4 regions of the Ruegeria sp. I1 genome follow, and region 2 is predicted to be linked to each of the others. Evidence: riboswitches for the same ligand, from Rfam matches in the RefSeq annotation. Region 2 holds a riboswitch; each other region holds the start of a gene.
The links. Region 2 has a riboswitch for cobalamin ahead of ACR0DH_RS13030 (aromatic ring-hydroxylating oxygenase subunit alpha). Riboswitches for the same ligand answer to the same signal wherever they lie in the genome.
Positions count from the first base shown of each region.

Region 1 (2,194 bases), on a different contig from region 2:
CCTCAAGCGCTGCCCCTTGATGCACCGAACCCGCATCGATCGGGGCACTGAACTTGCGCGGATCAACCATCTCGGCCTCGATCCCTGCGAATTCAATGGCTTCGAGCAGTTTGTCCCGCGCGTTTCGTGTCACAATCAGGCGCAGTTTCTGGCGCTTGGGGTTCATCAAGGCGTCGCGCACGGCGTGTAAACCAAACAGCCAAACCGTCTCGGCCGCTGCTGCTTTTCGTGCCTGTTCCTTTTCAACAACCCACTTGGGTTTTTTCATTCTGAGGGCCTCCGGGCCATGAATTCGCTTTCCTGCGTCAATGCCGTATTTTCCTGTTGACGCTCCTTTGGTGCGCTAGTAATCACGCCTCCACGTCAGGTGCAACGCCTGACAGTGGGCGACAGGCCGCAAGGTGTGGCAGGGGACTGTAACTCCCTCGCGGAGACGCACGCCTGGTTCGATTCCAGGGTCGCCCACCACTCTCACAAAGCTTCCAGATACCCGAGCAAAACGCCCCCGCCGTTGGCCTGTATCTGCTGTTATGAAGAGCCGTCTGGTTATTCGTCAAACATTTGGTTCAGTGAAGCGGTCGCTGTTAAACCTTTCGAAAGCCGCAAGCCAAGCCCTGACATGCCGCCCAACGACCGCCACAGGTCGTTTTTCTGCGCCCGACCTTGCGGTTGTCGGCGACACGCTTGACAAGCACCGTATCAGTGCCGCATGTCCGATCCGTTGGTGTCCTCGTAAGAGGATGAAAAGGGAATGCGTCAACGGGTTTACCGCCAAACGCAGCCGCCCCCGCGACCGTGACCGGAGAGGGTGCCCAAAGCCACTGGCCAAAGGCTGGGAAGGCAGGACATCCGACAGGGTATACACCCTGACATCCGCAAGCCGGGAGACCTGCCAGCGCCCGAAGATGAAACCGGACGGGGTGTTCCGGTGTGGGGCTTGGATCGGCCCACATGAAACCCCGTCCCCCAGATTTGACTAAGGGGGATGAGAGAGATGAGTAAAGCCGCACCAGTTGAATTGCTGGTCTGCACGACATGCCGCCGTGGCCTGGCAATCGAAGATGACACCCAGCGCCCCGGCGCTTTGCTGCATAAGGCGCTGGAACAGGCCGGCGTGCCAGACGGGATCGACCTAAAGCCTGTGGAATGCCTGTCAAATTGCGATCAGGGCTGTTCCATCGTGCTACGTGGTGGGCCCGCGCGTTGGACTTTTGTCTACGAAAACCTCAACGAAACCGACCATGTCGAAACGATCATCGAAGGTGTGACCAAGTATTTGGCCACTGACGATGGTTTGGTCAAATGGCGCGAACGTCCTGAACATTTCCGCAAAAACTGTGCGGCCCGTATTCCCCCGATTGGAGCTTGACCCATGTCTACTCTTGAAAAACTTCCCGTCACTGTCATCACCGGCTTTCTGGGCTCGGGCAAAACCACGCTGGTCAAGCACCTGATGCAAAACCCGCAGGGCAAGCGTCTGGCGGTGGTGGTCAATGAATTCGGCGATGTTGGCGTTGATGGCGACATCCTGAAATCCTGCGCGATCCCGGATTGCCCGGCGGAAAACATCATGGAGCTCGCGAACGGCTGTATCTGCTGCACCGTGGCCGATGATTTCATCCCGACTATCGAAGCCCTGATGGCTCTGGAGCCGCGCCCTGAGCATATTCTGATCGAAACCTCGGGCCTCGCCTTGCCTAAGCCGCTGCTGAAGGCGTTCGACTGGCCCGATATCCGTTCGAAAATCACCGTTGATGGTGTGATCGCGCTGGCCGATGCCGAGGCCGTCGCAGCCGGTCGCTTTGCGCCGAATGTGGCAGCGGTGGATGCTCAGCGCCTCGCCGATGACTCGATCGACCATGAAACGCCCCTATCCGAGGTGTTTGAGGATCAGATTTCCTGCGCCGATATCATCCTGCTGACCAAGCCTGATCTGGCCGGTCCCGAAGGCGTGGCCAAAGCGAAAGAGATCATCGCCGCCGAGGCCCCTCGCCCGCTACCCGTCGTTGAGGTTGCCGAAGGTGCCGTGGATGTGCGCGTCGTTCTGGGTCTTGAGGCCGCAGCCGAGGACGACATGGATGCTCGTCCGTCGCATCACGACGGTCACCACGATCACGAGCATGACGATTTCGAAAGCACCATCGTCGAGTTGCCGGAACAGTCCGATCCCGCCGATTTGGTCGCCAAGATCGAG
Region 1 is NZ_JBQFNM010000002.1:248,021-250,214, reverse strand. Features, by position in the region: gene rlmB (23S rRNA (guanosine(2251)-2'-O)-methyltransferase RlmB) at 1-268, opposite strand, end outside; tRNA gene ACR0DH_RS05035 (tRNA-Tyr) at 385-468, shown strand; cobalamin riboswitch at 706-911, shown strand; gene ACR0DH_RS05030 (DUF1636 family protein) at 995-1,369, shown strand; gene cobW (cobalamin biosynthesis protein CobW) at 1,373-2,194, shown strand, end outside.
Region 1: it holds a riboswitch for cobalamin, as region 2 does, so the genes downstream of both, ACR0DH_RS05030 (DUF1636 family protein) here and ACR0DH_RS13030 (aromatic ring-hydroxylating oxygenase subunit alpha) in region 2, are expected to answer to the same signal.

Region 2 (2,194 bases):
GCCAGAAAGTGGTTCCAGGTGGTTGGATAGTGAAATTTCAACAACGCACCTGCATCCGCAAAAGGCGATCGGCCAAGCCAGCGCCGCACGGCGGATTTTCCATCCATCGTATAGCTTTGCGCTCCTTCTTTCAGAGGCATCCGAGCCATACGGAATTGTCCGTCATCATGCAGGTAGAATTGCGAGGGCATCCCGGCGGCTTCGCACCTGTCAAAATGCGCTTGCATATGCAGCGGCGTCTCACCCCCTTCGATCCCTGTGACTGCAGGATCATCAGGGAATGTGCGGCATAGCGCGGGATGGTTGCCACCGCAGTGGTAACACTCGCGGTTATTTTCCCAAACCAGCTTCCAGTTGCCTTTCTCAACAATCGAACTTTCAAAAGCCACTTTGGCGTTGCCCAGATCATGCGGCTCCAGATAAGGGCGCGCGGTATTGGCAAACATGTCGAAATCTGGGGCGTTGTCCGCAAGACAGATGTAAACCAACCCGGCAAGCTCACGGCAATGGACGGTCTTCAACCCATGCTGTTTCGGATCGAAATCCGGCCCCATATCGCGCGCCCACAGCAATGAACCATCGAGCTCGTAGGTCCATTGGTGATAGGGGCAAACCAGCTTAGGCGCATTGCCTTTTGCAGCCTTGCAGATGATCGAACCACGGTGGCGGCAGGTGTTGTGAAATGCCCTGATTTGGTTGTCGGCACCACGCACAATGACAACGCGGTAGGCACCCACAGTATAGGTTACGTAGTCCCCTGCTTTCACCAGCTCGCAGGCCGGAATGGCAAACAGCCAATCGCGATAGTGGATGGCTTCAAGATCGGCCTGAAATACCTGGGGGTCTGTATAAAACGCCTGCTCGAGCGCGTGATCAGGGATGCGACGTGCCAACAGGCTTTGAATGCTGTTCATTTCTGGCTCTCCTGCCGCGCCCCGCGGCATTGCTTGGGCAGATGACAAGGAGGAACCGTCCGGAGGCGCGCGAGGATCACGTCCGAAACATGTGCCCCCACCGCCACCCGCGGTTTGACATATCTGCAAGGCTGGTTTCCGGACTTGAAAGGGGCTTGCGCCCGGTTGCGACACCTTCCCGGGATCCTCGTCCCAGTGGTTGATTGCCGAACCTGACCTTCCTTACCGTTGCGGGGGCAGTGCCGGAATTTCACCGGCTTCCCAATTCTCCGCTGTCTGAGACTCAAACAGCGGCACCTCACATGCACAGGATAGAGTCGCGCAGTTCATATGCTGAGAGACTTGCGACATTTTCAGTTTCAAAACAGACATCTCGATGTCCGGGTCGGATCCGGGTTTGTGAAGTAAAACCCCGGGATACATTTCAGGCACAAACCCGCAATCTTCCGCTTGGCTGGTTTGGCGGTATAAGACATCTTCATAACCGTGCGTCCGTTACGTGCCATCGCCCCAAATGCTAAAAGTAGGAGAGCCCCAATGGAAATCAGACCCTTTGGTGTTGAGATGTGGATGAATGAGTTCGAGACGACCTGCGAACTCAATCTGGCTGAGACCTGCGTCCAGTCCATCACGCTGGGCGAACTGTTCGACATGGCGGGTCAGCACAACAGCATTCTGAACGATCTGTCATCCATGAAGATGACCTATGGCGCAATTGAAGGGTCAGAACGCCTGCGCGATGCGATCTGTGGCCTGTATGACAGACAGGGCCGGGATAACATCCTAACAACGCATGGGACCATCGGCGCGAACTCTCTGGTGCATCAGACGCTGGTATCGCGTGGTGATCACGTGGTTTCCGTGATACCCACCTATCAGCAGCACTACTCCATTCCCGAAAGCATTGGTGCCGAAATCGAACTGCTGCATCTGCGGTCCGAAAACGCCTTTTTGCCCGAACTGGACGAGTTGCGGGCGATGGTGCGACCCGATACGCGCCTGATTGTGATCAACAATCCCAATAACCCGACAGGGGCGCTGATGGATCGCACATTGCTGGAACAAATCGTCGAAATCGCACGTGGTGTCGATGCCTGGTTGCTTTGTGACGAGGTCTATCGCGGAACAGATCAGACAGGCGACGGCTTCACCGCCGCAGTCGCAGACCTGTACGAAAAAGGGATCAGCACGGCAGGCATGTCCAAGGCCTATTCGCTGGCCGGGTTACGGGTTGGCTGGATCGCCGGACCCAAAGAGATGCTGCATGACGTGATGATCCA
Region 2 is NZ_JBQFNM010000006.1:159,725-161,918, forward strand. Features, by position in the region: gene ACR0DH_RS13030 (aromatic ring-hydroxylating oxygenase subunit alpha) at 1-914, opposite strand, end outside; cobalamin riboswitch at 1,027-1,230, opposite strand; gene ACR0DH_RS13035 (aminotransferase) at 1,452-2,194, shown strand, end outside.

Region 3 (2,194 bases), on a different contig from region 2:
GGTGCCCTTGCAATCGGGTCAGGGGCTGCGATTTGCAGCGGATCTCCCGCATGGCTATCGCGCAGGTGCTGAAGGGGCGGCGTTTTTGAACATGCATCACTATGCGCAACAGCCAGATGTTCCAGATAACGGCAAGGTTCATTGATGAGCGAGTTTTTCAACAGCCTGACAATTGTGGACGCCATCGGTTCTTTCGGGGCTCTGATCGTGGTTGCCGCCTATTTCGCCACGCAGATGCGGTATATGAATTCCGAAGATCTGGCGTTTCCCGTGGTGAACCTGCTGGGGTCTGTTTTGATTGTCTATTCGCTGCTTCAGAACTTCAATCTGGCGTCAATGTTGATTGAAGGCTTCTGGATCATCATTAGCGTGATCGGGATTATTCAGCATTTCAGGTTGCGCCGCGCTGGGTAACGCGGCGCAATAGAGTTATGCAGTGTTGTGAAGGCGCGGTGTGAACAGCCCAATCCGGCCCAAATCCCGCATGGATTTTGTTGCGGCCAACACGGCCAAATCAGCCAGTGGTTCTATCAGGATAACCAGGAGGTACGCAGCGCCAAAGCTGACAACGGCGGCGAGGTTTTCTGCACCAAATCCTTGGCCATAAAAGGCCCAGAACGCCACCCAGATGACGACGCCGCCCTGATAGGCCGTCGACAGCGCAAGCGCCTGAGAATACTTCAGATCAATATAGGCCGTATTCGGCGCAATGATGCGGTTGGCCAAGGCCTGCAAGGCAAACAACGGTAACAGCAGCGTTGTCATGTTCATCCCGAACTGAGGCAGGTCGAAAGGCGCCAGGAAAAACCCCTGAATAAACAAGCCCGCGATCAGGCCGATGGCGGCAGGGGCCGCACCGAACAACAAAAACAGGGTCGATCCCAGAATAAAATGAACCTCCGACACCCCGACCGGGAAGTGCGGCAACACCTCAAAGAAGGTGAAAACCAGCCCGGTGGTCAGGGCTGAGCGAATGGCAAGGCTGGCAATGCCGCTGCCTTTGAGGCTGTCCCAAGCCAGTTTAGCGGTATAGAGCCCTGCGCCAGTTGCGGTGGCGTAGCTCAAGACAAGTTTGGCGCCATTTACGACGCCCGGTTCGATATGCATAGTTTAGTCTCCTTCCCGTCACACCCGACGGCAGAAAGGTTTAAGAATTGGGCTTTCGCCCGGTTTGCACATGGCAGGTCTCCTGACTTGCGGATTGGCTTCGATCCCGGCCTTCCCAACCGATTGCCTCGGTCAGTGGCCATGATGGGGCGAAACTCCGCCTACAGTTGCGGGGGCAGTTCCGGAATTGACAGGTACTGTCGCACCGGATTCCCTTTTCATTCCTCAGGGGGAATTCCCCATTGGAAACCACGTCAGGCAGGTGTCTGGCACGGGGTGCCGCCTGTCAAGCAGGCAAACGTGTATGTTTGGAAAAAATTGTCAGCGCGCCGGGGGTGCAGGCCTTGGCATGGCTTGCACGTTTGGCCGCTCGGATATAGGGAAACTCAGACTCGCTTAGGGGAGGCTTTGATGCAAGACGATCCGAAAACCCTGGTATCTACCGAATGGCTGGCCGCGCATATCAAGGACCCGGATCTGCGGATTCTGGACGGGTCGTGGTATCTGCCCGCGCAGAATCGCGATGCCAAGGCGGAATATGATGCGGGCCACATCCCCGGCGCGCGCTTCTTCGATATTGATGACATTTCGGACCAACGTTCGGACTTGCCACATATGGCGCCGCCGGTCGAGAAGTTCATGTCACGCCTGCGGGCGATGGGCGTCGGCGATGGTCATCAGGTGGTCGTCTATGACGGGGCCGGGCTGATGTCGGCCGCGCGGGTCTGGTGGCTGTTCCGCCTGATGGGCCAAGAGAACATCGCCGTTCTGGACGGGGGTTTGCCGAAATGGCAGGCCGAAGGGCGAGAGGTTGAAGATCTGCCCCCGGTGATCCGGGATCGGCATATGACCGTTCGGGTGCAGAACCATCTGGTACGCGACGTGACACAAGTGTCTGCGGCCGCCAAACTGGCTGATCATGAGATTATCGATGCCCGTGTTGCCGCCCGTTTCGCCGGAACCGAGGTTGAACCGCGCGAAGGGCTGCGATCTGGCCACATACCAGGGTCGCGCAACGTGCCCTTTGGCAGCCTGTTGAATAGTGATGGTACAATGAAGTCGCCCGATGCGTGCCGCGCCGTGTTTG
Region 3 is NZ_JBQFNM010000012.1:77,742-79,935, reverse strand. Features, by position in the region: gene ACR0DH_RS18945 (helix-turn-helix domain-containing protein) at 1-145, shown strand, start outside; gene ACR0DH_RS18940 (CBU_0592 family membrane protein) at 145-414, shown strand; gene ACR0DH_RS18935 (energy-coupling factor ABC transporter permease) at 430-1,107, opposite strand; cobalamin riboswitch at 1,163-1,376, opposite strand; gene sseA (3-mercaptopyruvate sulfurtransferase) at 1,519-2,194, shown strand, end outside.
Region 3: it holds a riboswitch for cobalamin, as region 2 does, so the genes downstream of both, ACR0DH_RS18935 (energy-coupling factor ABC transporter permease) here and ACR0DH_RS13030 (aromatic ring-hydroxylating oxygenase subunit alpha) in region 2, are expected to answer to the same signal.

Region 4 (2,194 bases), on a different contig from region 2:
TCGGGTTATCTACGCGATGGCTCGGAAACCACGATACCGGTTAAAGCGGTTCAGGTTGTCGATACGGTGGGGGCGGGCGATACGTTCAACGCTGGCGTGCTGGCGGAACTTCACCGTTCCGGACATCTGACCAAAGCCGGGCTGCGCGATCTGACAAAAGAAAGCCTGCGTGCAGCTTTAGCGTTGGGTGCAGATGTTGCAGCAGTCACCGTATCGCGTGCCGGGGCCAACCCGCCCTGGGCGCACGAGCTCTAGTCCCAAAAAGGGAAGTCACATGAAACGTTCCGACATCAACCACATCAAGACCGATGCACAGGCCTTTATCCAGTCTTTCGGTTTCATCCTGCCCCCCTTTGCCGACTGGTCTCCGGATCAGATGCGCAGCGCCAAGGCCGACACGATCCGCGCCCGGGGACTGGGATGGGACATCACCGACTACGGGCAAGGCAAATTTGATGAGCTTGGCCTGTTCCTGTTCACCCTGCGCAATGGGGATGAGAACGATCTGAGCCAGGGTCGTGGGATGCTTTATGCAGAAAAACTGCTGATCTCGCGCGACAAGCAGCTGTCGCCGATGCATCGTCATATCGTCAAAGCCGAGGATATCATCAACCGGGGCGGCGGCGATCTGGTGATGGAGATCTATGCCTCGAACCCCGATGGCAGCGTAGACCGCGACACACCGGTTGTGGTGCCCAGCGACGGATGCGATATCAGCATCACTCCGGGCGAATTGCTGCGCCTGAAACCCGGCGAAAGCGTGACCCTGATGCCCGGCATCTGGCACGCCTTCTGGGCCGAGCGTGGGGATTGCCTGATCGGCGAGGTCTCAACCGTAAACGACGACCGCACCGATAACGTGTTCGAACAACCCATTCCCCGCTTTGCCACGATCGACGAAGATACCGAGGCCGAGTTCCTGCTGGTTGCGGATTACTGATCTACCCCGAGATTGACCCGAGCCTCTCAGCGATTGCTTGACAAGCGTGTCTTGTCCAGAATAGCTGACCTGTGATGGTTCCCGCAGCTTTGGGTGCGGGATGAAAATGGGAATACGGTGCGGCCCCCGGAATATCGGAACAGGCCAAGTCCGTAACTGCCCCCGCAACTGTAAGCGGAGAGCGACGCCAAATCACCACTGGCCCGAGAAGGCCGGGAAGGTTGGCCAAGCAACGACCCGCAAGTCAGGAGACCTGCCATCACCTGTGAAACCAACCCGGGACGGGGCGTCCTGGAAGGAGGATTGATGGCATATTTGCGCCCTTTGGGGACTGGCACTTTCGACACGGGCGTTCTGCGCGTTGAGGGTGGCAATGACCCGCAACGCTGATCACTTTGTGCTGATCTGCTCGACCTGCCAGGGTGAGATCGAAGCCAGCGCCGCCCAAATTCTGCTGGACGCGTCGCTGCCAGACGGGTTCGCTACGCGACTGATCCCGTGCATGGCAGGATGCGAACGTCCCATGGCCATCGGTCTGCAAGCCGAAGGCAAGGCGCAATACCTGTTTGGCGATATTCAAAGCACCGCCGATCTGGATGCGATCGCCACCTTCGCCCATCAGTACCGCGACAGCGAGAGCGGTTGGACCAGCGCAACGGATCGCCCCCCCGCCTTGCTGTTCAAAACTCTAGCACGTCTGCCTCGTCTTCCAAAGGCGGGTAAGGCATGAGCTTTCTGGTCGCGGAGAATCTGGAATACTACGCCCTGAATGGCGATGTGTTGCTACAAGGCGTCTCGTTCTCTTTGGAAGAAGGGGCGATCCTTGCCATCGCCGGTCCGAACGGTGCCGGCAAAACAACGCTGCTGAACCTGCTCTGTGGGGTCGAACGTCTGGCGCTGGGGGACGTACGGATCAACGGTCAAAGCCTGCGCAGCCTGTCTGCGCAGGAACGCGCCAGGACCATTGCGGTTGTTGGTCAGCAGGAACTGCCCGATGGCCGCCTAAAGCTGCGCGACTACGTTGCGCTGGGTCAGATTCCCATTCAGAGCGACCGCTCGGCGGAAGACCACAAGATGGATCTTGCGCGCGTTCTACGCACGACCGAGCTGACCCATCTGGCGGACAAGCCGATGCAGCGGCTCTCCGGCGGCGAACGCCAACGCGCTCATATCGCGCGTGCATTGGCGCAGAACCCCTCGCTGTTGTTTCTGGACGAGCCCACCAATCATCTGGACCCCGATGCCAAGGGGCAC
Region 4 is NZ_JBQFNM010000003.1:141,974-144,167, forward strand. Features, by position in the region: gene ACR0DH_RS07295 (carbohydrate kinase family protein) at 1-255, shown strand, start outside; gene ACR0DH_RS07300 (D-lyxose/D-mannose family sugar isomerase) at 275-940, shown strand; cobalamin riboswitch at 999-1,215, shown strand; gene ACR0DH_RS07305 (DUF1636 family protein) at 1,314-1,670, shown strand; gene ACR0DH_RS07310 (ABC transporter ATP-binding protein) at 1,667-2,194, shown strand, end outside.
Region 4: it holds a riboswitch for cobalamin, as region 2 does, so the genes downstream of both, ACR0DH_RS07305 (DUF1636 family protein) here and ACR0DH_RS13030 (aromatic ring-hydroxylating oxygenase subunit alpha) in region 2, are expected to answer to the same signal.